DNA from 4 places in the Arthrobacter sp. GQ119 genome. Region 2 is predicted to be linked to each of the others. Evidence: riboswitches for the same ligand, from Rfam matches in the RefSeq annotation. Region 2 holds a riboswitch; each other region holds the start of a gene.
What was found. Region 2 has a riboswitch for cyclic di-AMP ahead of AC6CH3_RS14145 (C40 family peptidase). Riboswitches for the same ligand answer to the same signal wherever they lie in the genome.
Positions count from the first base shown of each region.

Region 1: another riboswitch for cyclic di-AMP. It lies ahead of AC6CH3_RS16840 (aggregation-promoting factor C-terminal-like domain-containing protein); the one in region 2 lies ahead of AC6CH3_RS14145 (C40 family peptidase).
Region 3: another riboswitch for cyclic di-AMP. It lies ahead of AC6CH3_RS15725 (M23 family metallopeptidase); the one in region 2 lies ahead of AC6CH3_RS14145 (C40 family peptidase).
Region 4: another riboswitch for cyclic di-AMP. It lies ahead of AC6CH3_RS02440 (NlpC/P60 family protein); the one in region 2 lies ahead of AC6CH3_RS14145 (C40 family peptidase).

Region 1 covers NZ_JCAXEA010000018.1:77,735-81,923, reverse strand. The annotation lists gene AC6CH3_RS16850 (VOC family protein) at 26-403, shown strand; gene AC6CH3_RS16845 (HAD-IA family hydrolase) at 440-1,120, shown strand; gene AC6CH3_RS16840 (aggregation-promoting factor C-terminal-like domain-containing protein) at 1,273-2,097, opposite strand; cyclic di-AMP (ydaO/yuaA leader) riboswitch at 2,103-2,265, opposite strand; gene AC6CH3_RS16835 (HAMP domain-containing sensor histidine kinase) at 2,360-3,922, opposite strand; gene AC6CH3_RS16830 (response regulator transcription factor) at 3,926-4,189, opposite strand, start outside.
Region 2 covers NZ_JCAXEA010000014.1:89,848-94,036, reverse strand. The annotation lists gene AC6CH3_RS14155 (iron-dependent transcriptional repressor DtxR) at 1-447, shown strand, start outside; cyclic di-AMP (ydaO/yuaA leader) riboswitch at 617-826, shown strand; gene AC6CH3_RS14150 (M23 family metallopeptidase) at 831-1,655, shown strand; cyclic di-AMP (ydaO/yuaA leader) riboswitch at 1,794-1,963, shown strand; gene AC6CH3_RS14145 (C40 family peptidase) at 2,034-2,708, shown strand; gene AC6CH3_RS14140 (NlpC/P60 family protein) at 2,808-3,587, shown strand; gene AC6CH3_RS14135 (HNH endonuclease) at 3,810-4,189, shown strand, end outside.
Region 3 covers NZ_JCAXEA010000016.1:118,326-122,514, forward strand. The annotation lists gene recO (DNA repair protein RecO) at 48-800, shown strand; gene AC6CH3_RS15715 (isoprenyl transferase) at 803-1,651, shown strand; gene AC6CH3_RS15720 (class I SAM-dependent methyltransferase) at 1,676-1,999, opposite strand; cyclic di-AMP (ydaO/yuaA leader) riboswitch at 2,144-2,318, shown strand; gene AC6CH3_RS15725 (M23 family metallopeptidase) at 2,477-3,166, shown strand; gene AC6CH3_RS15730 (alpha/beta fold hydrolase) at 3,204-4,189, opposite strand, start outside.
Region 4 covers NZ_JCAXEA010000002.1:113,592-117,780, forward strand. The annotation lists gene AC6CH3_RS02430 (hypothetical protein) at 132-521, shown strand; gene AC6CH3_RS02435 (GGDEF domain-containing protein) at 669-1,808, shown strand; gene AC6CH3_RS02440 (NlpC/P60 family protein) at 1,898-2,689, opposite strand; cyclic di-AMP (ydaO/yuaA leader) riboswitch at 2,697-2,880, opposite strand; gene AC6CH3_RS02445 (GTP pyrophosphokinase) at 3,033-4,139, opposite strand.

The DNA.
Region 1 (4,189 bases), on a different contig from region 2:
CTGCCGCCGGGATAGCCTGTGCACCATGGACTGGAAACTTGAACTCATCTTTGTCCCGGTGTCCGATGTGGACCGAGCCAAGGACTTCTACGTCAACAAGGTCGGCTTCAACGCCGATTACGACGAGAGGCCCATGGACGGTCTCCGTTTCGTCCAGCTCACCCCTCCGGGTTCCGGCTGCTCGATTGCCATCGGCGAGGGCCTCAACGAGGCTCCTCCCGGTACAGCACCCGGCCTCCAGCTTGTGGTCAGCGACATCCACAAAGCCCACGATCAGCTGAAGGCCAACGGCGTGGACGTCAGCGACGTCGATGTGCAGGACTGGGGCCACTTTGTCTACTTTGCCGATCCCGACGGCAACAAGTGGGCGGTGCAGTACATGGCCCACCGGCCGAACGGCTAAACGTCCTCCCTGCCCTCCATGAGGCAGGATGGATCCATGAACCTTCCTGCCGAATCCGTCTCCACTGCCCTGGTTGCCCGTGCCGTCCTCTTTGACATGGACGGCACATTGGTTGATTCCACGGCGGTGGTGGAACAGGTGTGGGGTGAGTTCGCCGCGCGCTACGGTCTGGACATTGCAGAGATCCTGCGGACTTCCCACGGCGTGCAGGCACGGGACACCGTGCGGCGGTTTGCCCCCGTCGGCGCGGATGTTGCTGCACTCACCGCTGAGCTCGGTGCGATGGAGCGCGTTCGGACCGAAGGCATTGTCGCCTTGCCCGGGGCTGCCGAACTCCTGCGCGCCTTGCCTGCCGACGCAGTGGCATTGGTGACGTCAGCCGACCGGGTGCTGGCGAACGTCCGCATGGGCGCAGCGGGTCTGCCCATGCCTGGCACGGCCGTCACGGCGGACCTTGTCACCCACGGCAAACCGCATCCCGAGGGATACCTGCGCGCCGCCGAGCTGCTGGGCGTGGAGCCTGCGGACGCCGTGGTCTTCGAGGACGCGCCGGCCGGGATCGCTGCAGGCCTGGCGGCCGGAATCCGGACGGTGGCGGTGGGCCCGAATACCGGCGTCGTGCCCGACGGCGTGCCGCACATCCCGGACTACTCCGCTGTCACAGCCTCGGTGGAAGCCGACGAGGATGGACGCCGGATCATTTCCTTCCTGCTCTGACTCCTTACTGCTCTGACGCATTTCTGCACCACTTTCCCGCCGGCAGCATGTTGCACCGACGCCGAAGGGCCCCGGATCACGTGGATCCCGGGGCCCTTCGGACGCTCAAAACGGTGCAGAAATGCCTGCCGCGCTCTCAGACTGGTGCCGGTTTAGTACCAGTTGTTGGCGTAGTGAAAGTTCAGTGCAGCGCAGGGGGAGCCGTAGCGCTCCTTGACGTAGCCAAGGCCCCAGTTGATCTGCGTGCGGTAGTTGGTGCGGTAGTCCGCTCCGGCACTCGCCATTTTCTCGGCGGGCAGGGACTGCACCACGCCATACGCACCGCTGCTGGGGTTCGTCGCAGTGGTCCGCCACTCAGACTCCTTGGTCCAGAGCGTCTTGAGGCACTGCATCTGGTCCGCCGCCCAGCCGTACGAGGACAGCTTGCTGGCGGCATAGGCCTGCGCGCCGGCGGGGTCGTTCACTGCCACAGGGGCCGCGGGCTTGGGTGCCGGGGCCACCTTGGCCGGGGCGGCCTTTACGGCCGGAGCGACGGCCTTCGGCTTGGCGGCAGCGGCCTTGGCGGGCGCCGGTTTGGCGGCGGCCTTGGGGGCGGCCTTCACCGCGGGTGCAGCCTTGGGCGGCGCCGGTTTGGCAACGGACTGGGGTGCCACCGGGGCAGCCGTGGGGCTGGGCAGGGCGGAGATCAGCGTCTTGTCGAAGTTCAGCGTCGGCGGGGCCTCAGTTGTTGCCGATGCCGCCTCGGGCGCTGCCGCGGGGGTGGCGTGCTCGGCCGCCTGGCCGGCAGCGCCGACGCCGATCAGGACGGCGCAGGCTGTGGTCACAACGGCTGCGCGGCGGCCGAACGACGGGATGTTCGCGGTGAGACGGCCCCAGGCTGATGCGGGACGGGCGGGCTCGGCGCGGTGGCGTGAAATCTTCTGCCGGGACTGTTTTGGATCGCGTTCAGGGCGCGTTGGTACCTTGAATTCAGACATGGTGGATTGCCTCTCAACACCTGCGGAGTTAGCTGTCGGGTTCGGATGAGGTCATCCGGCCGCACGGAAACACACGTGTCGGCTTCACCCCAAGGGCTGATGCGGATTGCCCGGGACTCTGGTTCCCCCGCCTCTGCCTGGTCAAGCGGAATCCGGGAAGCGGCAGAGCTGGGCGTCCATCCGGATATGCGGCCCAGATGATGGCCGCACCTCATCGACCGTACAGGAGGCTGGCGCTTAAGTCACATTTAGGTAACGGACATCACGACGTCGGCGCGTCACCTTGCGCGGACGGCCGCACGGGCAGGGTGACGGTGAATTCGGTCCGGCCGGGGCGCGACGCGACCTCCACGGCGCCACCGTGGGCTTTGATGATGGACTGGACGATTGACAGGCCCAGGCCGCTGGTTCCCTCGCCGGCGGGGACAGCGCCGGCGGGGACCACACCGTCGGGGACAGCGCCTGCGGGGACCCGGACGGCGCGGGACGCGTCTGCGCGGGCGAAGCGGGCGAAAACCCGGTCCACGAATTCCGGCGGGATGCCTTCGCCGTCGTCGATCACGGTGATAACTGCAGTCCCGTCCGCGGCCGTCCTGACGCGGGTGACCACTGTGGTGCCAGGACCAGTGTGCTTGCGGGCATTCGACAGCAGGTTGACCAGCACCTGGTGCAGCTGGGAGGCATCGCCGCGCACCACCACCGGCTCGTCGGGCAGTTCGAGATGCCAGCTGCGGTCCGGAGCCATGACCTTTTCATCGCTCACTGTTTCGATCACCAGCTGGGTCAGGTCCACGTCCCCGAGCTTGAGCGGCTGTCCCTCGTCGAGCCTGGCGAGCAGCAGCAGGTCCTCCACCAGCGTGCTCATCCGCTCAGACTGGCTTTGTACCCGGGCGAGGGACCGCTGGCCGTTCGGGGTGAAGGTCTCGGTCATGCGCATCAGCTCTGTGTAGCCGCGGATGGCGGTGAGCGGCGTGCGGAGCTCGTGTGAAGCGTCGGCCACGAACTGGCGGAACTTCATTTCGCTCTGCTGCCGCGCCTCAAGCGCGTTGGACACGTTGTCCAGCATGAGGTTGAGCGCGTGCCCCACGCTTCCCACTTCCGTTCCGGGATGGGCGTTCGACGGCGGAACGCGGACTGCCAGTGCAACCTCGCCGGCATCGAGGGGCAGGCGTGAAACCTGCGTGGCAACCTCGGACAGCTGTTCGAGGGGCTTCATGGTGCGGCGGATGATCACTGTTCCGGCAAGCCCGATAAGCACAAGGCCGCCGAGCGACACGATGCTGATGGTCCAGATGAGGGAGGTCAGGGTGTTCTGCTTGTCGGCCAGGGGGAGGCCTGTGACCATGACATCCCCGTAGGGGCTCTGGTCGGCGACCAGTCGGTACGCCCCGGTGGACAGCGTCCGGTCGGCAGGGACCCCGCCGGGGGCGAGGCCCAGGAGAACCTCGTTGTCAGCGGCTGAGACTGAGGCCCGCGTGCCCTCCTTGGTGAGGAATCCCGCGCTCCAAACCTGTCCGTTTTCAATCCGGCCAACGAGCGTGCCCGGTCCCAAGCCTTTCGCATCCAACGGATCGGGCCTCTTCCCCTGCGCCCCGAGGGGCGGCCGCCCGAAAACACTGGCACGCTCTGATGCGCCGGTGAGCCGCTCGTCCAGCTGGCGCGTGAGGAAGGCGTCCATGGAGGCATAGCTGAACAGTCCGACCGCGGCGCAGATGGCCACGAGCAGGACCATGGCTACGAGTACCAGGCGGGTGCGGAGATGCCACGTTCCGGGGTTCAGCCAGCGGCGCTGTTGGCTCCGGGTGGCGCCGGTGGGCTTTGCCACGGCCTAGTCTGCCGGTTTGATGACGTAGCCCGCGCCGCGGACCGTGTGGATCATGGGCGGGTGGACGGCGTCCACCTTTCTGCGGAGGTAGGAAATGTAGAGCTTCACGATGTTGGCTTGGCCGCCGAAGTCGTAATTCCACACGCGGTCCAGGATCTGGGCTTTGCTCACCACGCGCTTCGGGTTTTCCATGAGATACCGCAGCAGCTCAAACTGCGTGGCCGTGAGCTGCAGTTCGTCCCCGGCCCGGGTGACCTCGCGGGTATC
Region 2 (4,189 bases):
CGGCTGCTTGCCGACGTCATCGGCCTGGACTGGGCCTACGTTCATGACGAAGCGTGTCGGTGGGAACATGTGATGAGCGAACGCGTGGAACGCAGGATCTATGAGATGCTGAATCACCCCACAGAATCGCCCTATGGCAACCCCATTCCCGGGCTGGCTGCGCTGGGCGGCGAGCCGTCGGGTACCTTTACCGACGGCGACCTGAACCTGCTGGACGCCATGGGCAGTTACGGCCCGGACTCGCGGGTGACCGTCAGCAGGCTCGCCGAACCGATTCAGGTCGAGCCCGAACTCCTGCAACAGCTGGACGAGGGCGGGATCCGCCCGGGCGCGACCGTGTCGCTGGAACGGGTCGGGGAGTACATTTCCGTGCGCGTCCCTGGCATCGACGGCGCCCTCGAGTTGCCGCCCGAAGTTGCTGCGCACGTGTTTGTCCGGGTGGCCTGAGTCACCTCCGGTATAGATTTGTCCGACATCAGCTGGCAGGACGACCCACCACTTTTGCACAACCAAGATAACGGAATTATTACTGCCCGATTTAATCACCTATAGTTAAGTCGCAGCGCCGATACCAAAGCGTTACCTGATCCGGAGCCGAACTCTGCCAGCGGATCAGTCGCTCGAAACACCTTCTGGCAGAGGCGGAGGAACCACAACTGGCCGTTCAACACGGCCTTGGGGTGAAGTCCGCAGCAGCAAGCCACCTTCCACAGACGGAATCTCCGGATACCCCTGTGCCAAAAAAGGCTTGTCATTGCGGACCGGGTCGATCAACTCTCTGACCCGAATCCGACAGCTAACTTCGCAGGCTACCCAGAGAGGAACCGTTCTTGACCATGCAGAATGCCCGGGGCCGCCGCCGCGCTACCGGCTCCGCTGCGGAGCCCCGCACGCCCGTAGCGGTCGCCGCTGAGCGACCCCGCGATGCGCAGCGTCAAGCGCGGAAGCAGCGCAGTCCTTTCCGTCAGGTCGCTGACTTCGCCGCTGCCAGCGGAGTTGGCCAGAAAGTCGGGGTGGCTCTTGCCGCCTCGGGCCTCCTGCTGACGGTCACAGTCCCCGCCACGAGCCCGGTCCTGGCCACGGCCGACCACAGTGCCTCCGCCGGCGCAGGTGCCGCCACGCCGCAGCCAGAGGTCTCCGCCGAGGCGGCAGCCAAGATTGACTTCAGCCGCACCTCTGTGGCGACAGCCGGCGACCCGGACGGCAAGCTCAAGCAACTCCTGAGCGCCCAGTCCGCCGGCAGCATTAGCCGCGCGGCCTCCGTCGGCAGCCTTGGCTCGCCCTTGGCGACCATGGTGAAGTCCTCGCCCTTCGGATACCGCGTGAGTCCTATCACTGGCGGCGCCGGAGAGTTCCACCGTGGCCAGGACTTCGCGGCCCAGTGTGGGACAGAGGTGTACGCAGCGGCCAGCGGCACGGTCACGTATGCGGACTGGCACGAGTTCGGCGGCGGCAACAGGGTTGTCATCGACCACGGCAACGGCCTCGAAACCACGTATAACCATTTGTCGTCATCGAGCGTTCAGGTTGGCCAGAAGGTCAGTCGGGGCGACGCGGTGGCACTTAGCGGGACCACCGGCGCATCCACCGGCTGCCACCTCCACTTTGAGGTGATGGTCAACGGAGAAGTCGTTGATCCCGAAGGCTGGCTGTAAGCAAAGCCGATGGAGAACTCTCATATTCCCGTTACACGCCGTGACCTGAATGTGACATTGCCTCCGAACTGTTGTACCGTCTAAACCGCGTCAACTTTTCCGAAGTTGACGCCCTTGAGTGGATTGCCTAACTCTGCCACCGCTCAAGGTCCGTTCGCATTACATCGTCTGGCAGGGGCGGGGGAACCAATTTTGGTCTTCGCAAGAAGGCCTTGGGGTTAAGTCGCAAAGCTTCCCAGGAAGCGGCGCGGCCGGGTGACTCCCATCCGAATCCGACAGCTCACCTCGTAGGCATTGGGAGAGGCTACCTTCGTGTCTTCACGCCACAATCTTGCGCGCCACCGTGCGCAAACGGTTCGTAAGAACCCGCTGGACTCCGTGTCCAAGGCAGTAAGCGCCAATGCAGGCACAGTAGGTCGTCAGGCAGCAGTCATTGCGGCCGCTTCAGGACTCGTCCTGAGCGCCGGCATGCCGGCCAACGCATCCGACGCCAACATCGGTGTTTCCGCCTCCGCTGAGTCCGGATCCCAGGCGACACAGCTTGCTGTGACCGCCGCGCCCACCGCAACCGTCTCCTTCGAGCGTCCTGCCGTTACCACCGAGGCAGCCCCCGTCATTGAGACCGTCGCCCCCCAGTCCAGCGACGACACGGCCAGCCCCGAAGCTGCCGTGGATACCCTCGCGGCCGAGGCCGGGAAACTGGTTGACGCCGCACGCTCGGGCGCAACGTCAGGTCTTGCGGGCATCGCCTACACCGGCATCGGCAGCCCGTACGTCTGGGGCGGCACCACTCCCAGCGGCTGGGACTGCTCCGGCTTCACCCAGTGGGTCTACGCACAGGCGGGCATCAGCATTCCGCGCGTCAATGCGTGGACAGCCATGAAGCCTACGTCGACTCCCGCTCCCGGCGACCTGGTCATGCAGAACGGCGGTGCCCACGTTGGCATCTACGTTGGCAACGGCATGATGATCAGCGCGCTGAACCCCTCGCAGGGCACGATCCTGCATGCAGTGTCCGCCACGGGCACGTCCTCGTTCTACACCCTTCGCTAAAACCCCCATTCGAGACGATTCGGCGTACCCCCAAGACGCCGGCGCGTCGCTAAACCGCGGCCTGCTACAGCGGGACGTGGAACACGAAAGAGAGAAATCATGACTACACGTGCGACCATTGCACGCCACCGCGCCGAGGTCACCAAGACCAACTCGCTGTCCGTCATTGCCAAGGCTGTCGGCGACAACGCCGGCGGAGTAGGCCGTCAGGCTGCTGTTATCGCTGCCGCCTCCGGACTCGTTCTGACCAGCGGCATCGCCGCCAACGCCGCAGAGACCAACGTTCAGCGCGATTCGGCTTCCACGTCCACCCTGGAAGTCCAGTCCCTGGCGTCGGCGCCGATTTCGGCAGCATCCAGCATCGCCATCTCCTACGAGAAGCCGGCGATCACCACCACCCCGGCCCCCGTCGTTGAGGCTCCCGAGCCGGTCGTCAACGTCCAGGAAGCTGCGCCTGCCGTGGAAGCCCCGGCCGTCAAGGCTGCTCCGACAGTTCAGGCCACGGCGACCGTGGAAGCTGCACCTCTTGCCAACACGTCCTCGGCAAGCGGCAAGGGAGCTTCCATTGCCGCAGCTGCCTACGCCCAGCTGGGTGTCGCACAGGACTGCACCGCACTCGCCACCAACTCGCTGGCTGCTGTGGGCGTCCACTACCACGGCTGGCCGGCAGGTTACCTGTCCTTGGGTCGCACCGTCAGCGCTGCCGAAGCCAAGCCGGGCGACCTCGCCTACTACGAAAACGGCGGCATGGGCCTGGCCCACATCGCTGTCTACGTGGGCAACGGCCAGGCTGTACACGGTGGCTGGAACGGCGGAACCACCGCTCTGTTCAGCGTGAACGTCGGCTCCGGCCCGGTCTTCATCCGCGTCGGCGGCTAAGCCACGAGCAAAGGCTTAAAAGGACCCCTGCCTCTGAGGCGGGGGTCCTTTTGTCTTAAAACTGCCCGGGCTGAACACCGACACGCCGTGGCCGAATGTTAGGCCGATTCGTCGATATACGCTAAGAGTGTTTACTCTTGTGGTGTCGATCCATAGCCCGGACATGCAGAGGGCAGCCGGCCCTCGCGCCTCTGCCGGGTGCGGCCGTGAAGAGGTATGCGCATGCGCACGCTCGTTCTTAATGCTGGATATGAACCCTTGGCGGTTGTGACCTTCCGCCGGGCGCTGGTTCTTGTGCTCACAGGAAAAGCCAGCGTGGTTGCTGAAGGTGACGATCCCGTCGTGGGGCCGAAGGACATCATGGGACGCCCCTCCGTGATCCTCCTGAACCGTTATATCCGGCCGCGCTATAACATGGTCACCGCAGTCAGCCGGCGCGGGGTACTGCGCAGGGACGGCCACCGGTGCGCGTACTGTGGCAAGGCAGCCCACACCATAGACCACGTCCAGCCGAAATCGCGGGGCGGTGCGGATACCTGGGAAAACCTCGTGGCGGCCTGCCTCCGGTGCAACAACGTCAAGGGGGATCACACCCCGGCCGA
Region 3 (4,189 bases), on a different contig from region 2:
GCACGCCGGAAAGCAGGGTTTTCCTGCAGACAGTGCGAAGATTAAGCGTGGTCCAACAGTCATTTGCAGCGCGTGCCTACCGCGATGAGGCCGTAGTGCTGCGCACCCACAAACTGGGCGAAGCGGACCGGATCATCACGCTGCTGACGAAGCACCACGGCCAGGTGAGGGCGGTCGCGAAGGGCGTCCGCCGCACCAGCAGCCGCTTCGGCGCGCGTCTTGAACCCTTCATGGTGGCAGACCTGCAGCTGGTATCCGGCAAGTCCCTGGACATCGTCACCCAGGCCGTCGCCAAGGGGGCCTACGGCGGGAACATCGCCGCCGACTACGGCAGGTACACGGTTGCCGCCGCCATGACGGAGACCGCCGAAAAGCTGACAGACGTCGACGGCGAGGCCGGCACCGCGCAGTACAACCTGCTCGTCGGCGCGCTGGCGGCCCTGAGCCGCGGGGACCACACGCCGGAACTGATCCTGGACTCCTATCTGCTGCGTGCACTGGCCACCGGCGGCTGGGCCCCCAGCTTTACCCGCTGCGCGCGCTGCGGTGCGGCAGGGCCGCACAACGCCTTTTCAGCGCCGCTGGGCGGCATGGTCTGCGGGGAATGCCGGCCGCCCGGATCAGCGGCCCCGGCCGCCGAGACGGTGGCGCTGTTGGGTGCCCTGCTCACCGGAAACTGGACGACGGCGGATTCCTCCCTGCCGCTGCACCGGCGGGAAGCGGCAGGCCTCGTGGCCAGTTACCTGCAGTGGCATCTTGAACGTGTCCTGAAATCCCTCAAGCATGTGGAGCGTACCTAACAGTGTCCTTGGGAAAGAAGACCACCCCTGCCAGGCGCCGGACCGCCCCTGTGATGCCGCCGTATCCGCACCCCTCCGGTGCTGTTGCCCCGGCGATCCCGGCGGAATTCGTGCCCCGGCACGTGGCGATTGTCATGGACGGCAACGGACGGTGGGCCAATCAGCGGGGGCTGCCCCGCATCGAGGGCCACAAGGCGGGGGAGCCTGCGCTGCTTGACGTGGTGGCGGGCGCCATCGAACTCGGCATCAAGTACATCACCGTCTACGCATTCTCCACGGAGAACTGGCGGCGGTCCCCGGAGGAAGTGCGCTTCCTGATGGGATTTAACAAGGATGTGCTGCGCCGGCAGCGGAACCAGCTGGACGACTGGGGCGTGCGGGTGCGCTGGTCCGGCCGCCGGCCCAAGCTCTGGGGATCAGTGATCCGCGAACTGGAAGAAGCCGAGGCCTATACCGCCGGAAACAGCACGTGCACGCTAACTATGTGTGTTAATTACGGTGGCCGCGCCGAGATTGCCGACGCCGTATCGGCCATCGCCGAGGACGTCGCCGCCGGACGGCTCAAGCCCGGTTCCATCACGGAGAAAACCGTCCAAAAGTACCTCGACGAACCGGACTTGCCCGACGTCGACCTGTTCCTGCGCAGTTCGGGGGAGCAGCGGTTGTCCAACTTCATGCTCTGGCAGTCGGCCTATGCGGAGTTCGTCTTTCTCGACACGCTCTGGCCGGATGTGGACCGCCGCACCCTGTGGGACGCCGTGGGCATCTATGCCCAGCGGGACCGCCGCTACGGGGGAGCGGTGGACGCTGCCAAGACTCCCGTGGCGGCCGCCACCCATCAGCCCGGGTAGGGTCGGGGCTTCACCCACACGACCTTAGAAGAAGTTTCCCTGGAACGCTGCACTGCTACGCGCGCCCAGGATTTGAGGCTGTGGTTTGCCAAGCAGAATGGCGGCCTGCTGGTGGTTTTCCATGGCTCTCGGTGAGCGTACCAGTTGTGCGCGTGCCAAGAAGCCTTGCTCAGTGAACCGGGTGGCGACTCCCTCGGGGGAGTGCAATTTTGCTTCAAAGCTGAGACCGGGATGGAGCTGCTGCGCGACCCGGGTCATCTCCGGGGACAGGTCCACACCTGTGACGTTCAGTCCCGTGCGCGTCAGGTATTTGCTCATCCGTCCGGCGCCGCATCCGGCGACGATCATTAATCCCTTTCTTCTCCTTCTGCAACTGCAACACGCCATAGTCTTCGTAACGAATTTGTAACTTCCTGTTTTTCTTGGTTTCATGGTTGGTACCACATACCTTCACCAGGTATGCGTGTACCCGCTTCGCCAAACCCCGCCGGCGGTACATGAACCCATCACTCCAGGCGGGGGCGGAAGACCCATGAATGACGCCTTTGGGCGTCTTGGGGTGAAGCCTGGCCCTGTCACTGCATGCCTGTGAGGCGCGCGGCAGGGGAGGCCGGACAGTCCACTCGTCCGAATCCGACAGCTAATTTCGCCGGCGCCGAGAGGACCTACGCTGTGCCTTCCCACGACAAGCACGCCCTGCGCCGTGCCATTTTCTTCCGCACATCCAGTAAGGGCCGCCGCCGGGCAGCCTCATCCCCAGTGCCAAGGCCGCGGGGCCGCGGCCAAAAGCTGGCTGTTGCGGCGGCGGTGACAGGAATGATCGGCATGACCGTACTCTCCACGGCTCACGCCGCGCCAACAGGGATCTTGGCCACGGGGGAGGTTCCTGCCAGTGCAGTGGCCGCTCCGGCCGCACAACCCTCCCTGCTCGCGGATGCAGGATCGTCACTGGTTTTTGACCAGCCCCAGGTCAAGTCCTCCCCGGCGCGGAAAGCGGCACCGAAAGCGGCACCAAAAGCGGCGCGGAAAGCGGCATCGAAGCCGGCGCGGAAACCGGCACTGAAGGCCGCACCCAAACCGGTACGGAAGCCGGCACCGAAACCCGCCCGGGCTTCCGCGCCTTCGGCAGGCCTGCGGGCACCGCTCGCCTCGATGATCGTGACTTCCCAATATGGGCACCGCGTCAATCCCCTGACCGGGGCAATCGGCGAATTGCATACGGGGCTTGACTTCGCCGGGGCGTGCGGCACGCCCGTTTTGGCTGCGGCCAGGGGAAAGGTCACCGAGGCAGGCTGGAGCCCGTACGGGGGCGGAAACCGGATTGTTGTTGACCACGGCAAGGGACTGAAGACCACCTACAACCATCTGGCCAGCATCGGCGTTTCCAAGGGCCAGACTCTGGCGCCGGGTGGCCGGATAGCTGCTGTCGGAACGACCGGCAGCTCCACCGGCTGCCACCTTCATTTTGAAGTCATGGTCAATAACAGGACCGTCAACCCCGCCAGCTACCTATAGGCAAACAGGGCGGTTTCCGGGTTGCACCTCGCCACTCTCATGGCAGCCGACCGATGGATTCGTCCTCAGCGGCAAAGCCGTGGATCCACCGGGCCAGCCGCCGGTAGGCGTCCGCGCGCACCTCGGCACGGGACAGGAAAACATCGTGCAGTGCGCCGTCGATCCGCTCCACGGACACGCTCTGGCCCAGTGCGAGGGCCCGCACTGCGATGACGTTGACGTCCAGTACTGCGTCCGTCCTGCGCATCTCTTCGGTCCAGAACGGCCCGGTCGCACTTGCACCGGAAATCATCACCAGGATGGGGATGCCGATACGGAGCCCGCGGGCAACCTGTGCCTGGCCGGCCAGGACTGCGCTGAGCCAGCCGGCGCGGACCGGAAAGGCCATGGGAGGCCGGTACTTGTCATCAAGGGTCCATTCCCCTTCGGCTGAGTTGCTGATGCTGCGCCAGTAGAAGCCGCGCTCGGGCAGGCGGAGCACAGCCTCCGGCCGGAAGCGGGCGAGGGGCTCCACCATTGTCCAGGCGGCCCGCCGGACCAGGGAACTGCCGTGCATTTCCAGCCACGGACTGTTCAGGACAAGCTGTGACACCACGCCCGGATTCCGGCTCACCCACAGGGCCGCCACGAGACCGCCGGTGGAGTGCCCCATCATCACAAGCGACAGCGGCGCCGCGGGCTCCATCGCCGTGATCATGCCGACGGCGGTGCTGATTTCGGCGTCGTAGTTTGCCAGATCGGCAACGTACCCGCCGTGCGCCTCGGGGCGCAGGCTGCGGCCGTGGTTGTGCATGTCCAGGGCAAAAAACTCGAAGTCCTGGCTGTTCCAGAAGCGTGCCAGTTCAACATTGAAAAAGTAATCGCTCCAGCCGTGCAGGAACAGCACTGCCCGGCGCCGGTGCCGCTCGCCCTGCGCAGGAGGCGGCGCTGGGTCCGCCGCAGACGGGGCGGGGTTGTCCAAGGGGGCATACCGGACAAGCGTCGCCGTCCGTGTGACGCCGTCGCCGCCCACGGCCTCGAAGG
Region 4 (4,189 bases), on a different contig from region 2:
GGCCCGGTTCCATTCCTGTACGGCCACCTCCTTCGTTTCCTACGGTACGGAGACTCCGGCCCATTGACCCGACAATCCCTGCCCGAAAAGATCAGAACCTGGACACAGCAATCCAACGGAGGGACGAAGAAATGGGTGATTTCATCGCGTACCTGGACACGTCCGAGGTCCGGCCAGGCAAGCTCGCTGAGCTCAAGGCGGCCATGGCGGAATTGGCCGAGTTCGTCGAATTGAACGAGCCCCGGATCATCAACTATTCCGTCTACTTCTCAGAGGACGGGTCCACGATGTGCGTCTTGCACTTCCATCCGGATGCGGCATCACTGGAGTTCCACATGCAGGTGGCGGGCCCGAAATTCCCGCCCATCGCACCGCTAATCCATATGCGGTCGATCGAACTCTTTGGCCGTCCCAGCGAGGCGCTCGTGGATCAATTCAAGGCCAAGGCCAAGCTCCTGGGCAGCGGCACGGTCATTGTCCGTGACCTTCATGCGGGCTTCGCCCGTCTGGATTTGGGTTGACGAACACCGCGCCGGCCCGAGTGCTACGAGATGGGGCTCGATGGTTGCCATGAAGTGCGGACATATTCGTACGCGCCCGGACTGGCGAGACGTGGGCCGGTGGGATACTGGTCAGCACAACGGGTGGGGATTGGGGGGAGTTGGGGAATGGTGCTGGACACGGCAACACTGCGGATTGCGTTCGCTGTGATGGCGTTGGCGCTCGGTCTCCTCTTTTACTTCTCCGCCTTCCGCAGCACTCGCTCCCCGTACAGTGCCTGGTGGTGCGCCGCCCTGCTCCTGTTTCTCTGCGGTTCCGCGTGTTTTCTCCTCAACGGCACGCCGCACCAGTGGTGGGCCAATACGCTGGGAAATGTCCTGCTGGTTGCCGGGGCCGGGAGCGCCTGGGCCGGTGCCCGTTCGCTGCGGACGCCGAAATACAACTTCTGGCTTTTCAGCGCCGTTCCCGTCGTGGCGGGCGTGGCTTCTGCCCTCGACAATCCCGGCGAGAACGTCTGGTCCGGGGGCGCCGTTTTTCTCGCGTCGATGTCGCTGATGATTGCCCTCGCCTCACGCGAGCTGTGGCGTTTGGAGCCGGGGTACACTCGGGTCCGCATTCCGATGGCGATCGCCGCAGGCGGTGTTTCAGTGTTCTACCTGGGCCGGCTGATCGTCTTTATCGCTGCAGGCCCCGACAGCCCGACGTTCGTGACGTACTTCGGTTCCGCCGTGACCACCCTGGTTACGATGGTGCTCCTGGCGGTGGTCTCGTTCAGCATGGCCGGTCTCAGCACGGAGCAGCACACGCGGGCGCTGACAACCGTCGCCAGCCAGGACGGGCTCACGGGCCTGCTCAACAGATCGGCATTCTTGGATATGGCGTCCGAACAGCTCCGCCGCGGCCGGGGCAACAAGAGCGGGGGAGCGCTGATCCTCGCGGACCTGGATCATTTCAAGGCCATCAATGACACCCATGGCCACGCCGCCGGCGATCTGGCGCTTCAGGCCTTCGCCGACGCCTGCCGTGCAACGGTCCGCTCCACGGACCTCGTGGGGAGGTACGGCGGCGAGGAGTTCATCGTGTTTGCCCCGGGCGCGAGCCCCTACTCCGCGGAGATCATCGTCAAAGAAATCAGCCGGCGGCTCGCCAAGGGGTCGGTTCCCGACGTGCCGAAAATGCCCACGGTCAGCTACGGCATCGCTGCGGTGGACGCGGGTGTGCTCAGCCTGGACGGACCAATTGCAGCCGCTGACGCCGCGCTCTATGAGGCCAAATCCCTCGGACGGAACCGGGCAGTTCTCGGCTAGCAGAAGAAGCCGGTGCCCCGCTGCCCCCAAGGCAGCGGAGCACCGGCTCCGGCGTAATCAGGCTCCGGCGTAATCAGGCTTCGGCGTTGTCAGGCTCCGGCGCGCACGAAGGTGACGGGGCCGGTGGCGGTCAGCCAGGACAGCGGGTGAACCACGGTCTCGTTGACGCCGTTCATCCCGCCGCTGAGCACCTTGCCGTTGCCCACGAAGATTCCCACGTGGCCGGACTGGACCACCATGTCACCGGGCTGGGGGGTGGACACGACTTTGCCGTGGTTCATGAACTGCATCGGAGCAAGGTCGCCCACTCGGATGCCGGAGGCGCCGAGTGCCTTTTCGACCATCGCGGTGCAGTCCTGGGTGATGCCCAGCTGGGCGTATGCGGCCGACACCATGGAGGCATTCACGCCCCCGGCGGCGGCAGCGGGAGCCTTCGCGGGAGCCGCTGCGGACTGGACGGAGATTTTCGGGGCAGGTACCTTCGGGGCAGGCGCGGCAACGGGGGCTGCGGCAGCCGCTGGAGCGGCAGCGGCGCGCGGTGCCGCCGGCTTTTCGACGACGGGCGCCTGCACCACGGGGGCAGGGGTGGACTTCACCGCGGGCCGCTCGAAGGCGATCTTGACGCTGGAGCTGGCGCTCAGGGGTGCCTGGACCTGGCTGGCGGCCGTGGGCGCTGACGCGGGGGCGGCGTCCTTCTGGGCCGGCGCGTTGGCAGCGTTCGCTGCCATGCTGCCGGTGAAGGCGAGTCCCGATGCCGCGAGGATTACGGCGGCCTGGCGTCCCAGTCCTCCGGCATTGGCCGTGACAGCACGCGATGCGGATACGAACGGATTCGAACGGCCGGCCGCTGCGCGGCGGGCACGGGTAAAGCGTGACGACATGAAGGAGCCTCTCCCGATGCCTGCGAGGTGAGCTGTCGGATTCGGATGGGAGACACCCGGCCGCGCGCCCTGACGAGTTCAGGAACTGCGCGGCTTCACCCCAAGGCCCTTTCGTGCGGGCCAAAATTGGTTTCCCCGTCTCTGCCGTGCATGGTCTGTGAACGGATCCCGGGCAGCGGCAGAGTTAGGCAATCAGCGCGGGAGTGCCTTCCTCGGTGAGGAAGGCACGTCTTCCACGGTACGGGAGCCTTTTCCAAAAGTCACATTAAGGTAACGGAGGCGTGTCGCTCCGTCCGAAGCGTGCTGTTCATGCTGACCGGGCGGAACCTCACCCTGCCGATGCCTACTTCTTGGTCTGGCGGTACCGCTCGATCTGTTTCAGCCGCCGCAGGAGGCTGTCGCGCCGCGGGTGCGGAACGGCGTCGGGCTCCTCGGCGGTGAGGTCGATGTGCTTGGTCCCGTACTGCCACAGGAGGAGGTCATCCAGCAGCCGGTCCGGGCCGGGGGAGTAGCGGTGGTCCAGGGCCTTGCGGACCTCGGTGATCCTGTTGGCACTGAGAAGCCCGGCAAGCTGGACGGTCTGGTTCAGGCCGTGGGCTGCCATGAGTTCGGCGGCCCATCCCCAGTCGTCATCCACCTTGCGGTCCACGTGCGGCAGCAGCGTCCGCCAGACGTCGCGGATGCGGTTGGGTGTGAGCGGGGCGGCGCCGTCACCGTCCATGTCCCAGTAGCCGCGGACCTCCTCGTAGCGCTCGTGCAGGTCCGCGAAGGCGCTCTCCACCGTCTCCAGCATGGCGGCCGTGGCGGTGAACTGGCGGTCGAAATGCGGGGTCCAGGCCCGCGGATCCTCCGCCTTGAAGCGGATGTCGTGTTCGATCTCGCTCCATGCATGCGCGAACACCGTGCGGATCTGGCATTCGAAGAAGTAGCTGCCGTTGGGCTGCGCTTCGGAGTTGAAGACCTTCTGGTACTCCTTGACGGCCTCATTCTGGATGGTCCGCAGAATCAGGTGCCGGCTGGAGTAGCCGTACGTCCCGGACTCGATGGAGCCGATGTCCTTCTCGCGGTCTCCGCGGCAGTCAAACAGCTGCCGCTGCCGCTTGATGAGGTTGGCCACCACCGCATTTTCCGCAGGGAGCTTGGTGATGACGCGGACACCCACCATGTCATTAAGGGTGCGGAACGGGTCGGGGAACTTCAGGACGCGCGGGCCGCCGGGTTCCAGGGGCTCCTCGGTGCGGGAGATTTTCTCCCGGAAGGAGTCCACGGTCTTGGTACGGCCGGTCACGAACAATGGCGTGACCTCGGTGTCCTTGAGCATGGTCCGCAGCATCTGCAGGACGTCCCGGGTGACAAGCTTCAGGGCAGGCCGGACGCGCTCATACAGTTCCACGCTTTCCTGCACGGAGTCGCGCTGACTGACGTCCAGGCGATCCCAGTTGCTTGCCATGGTTCCAAACTATCAAGGGCGTGCGACAGTCGCCGGTGTGACACCGGCAG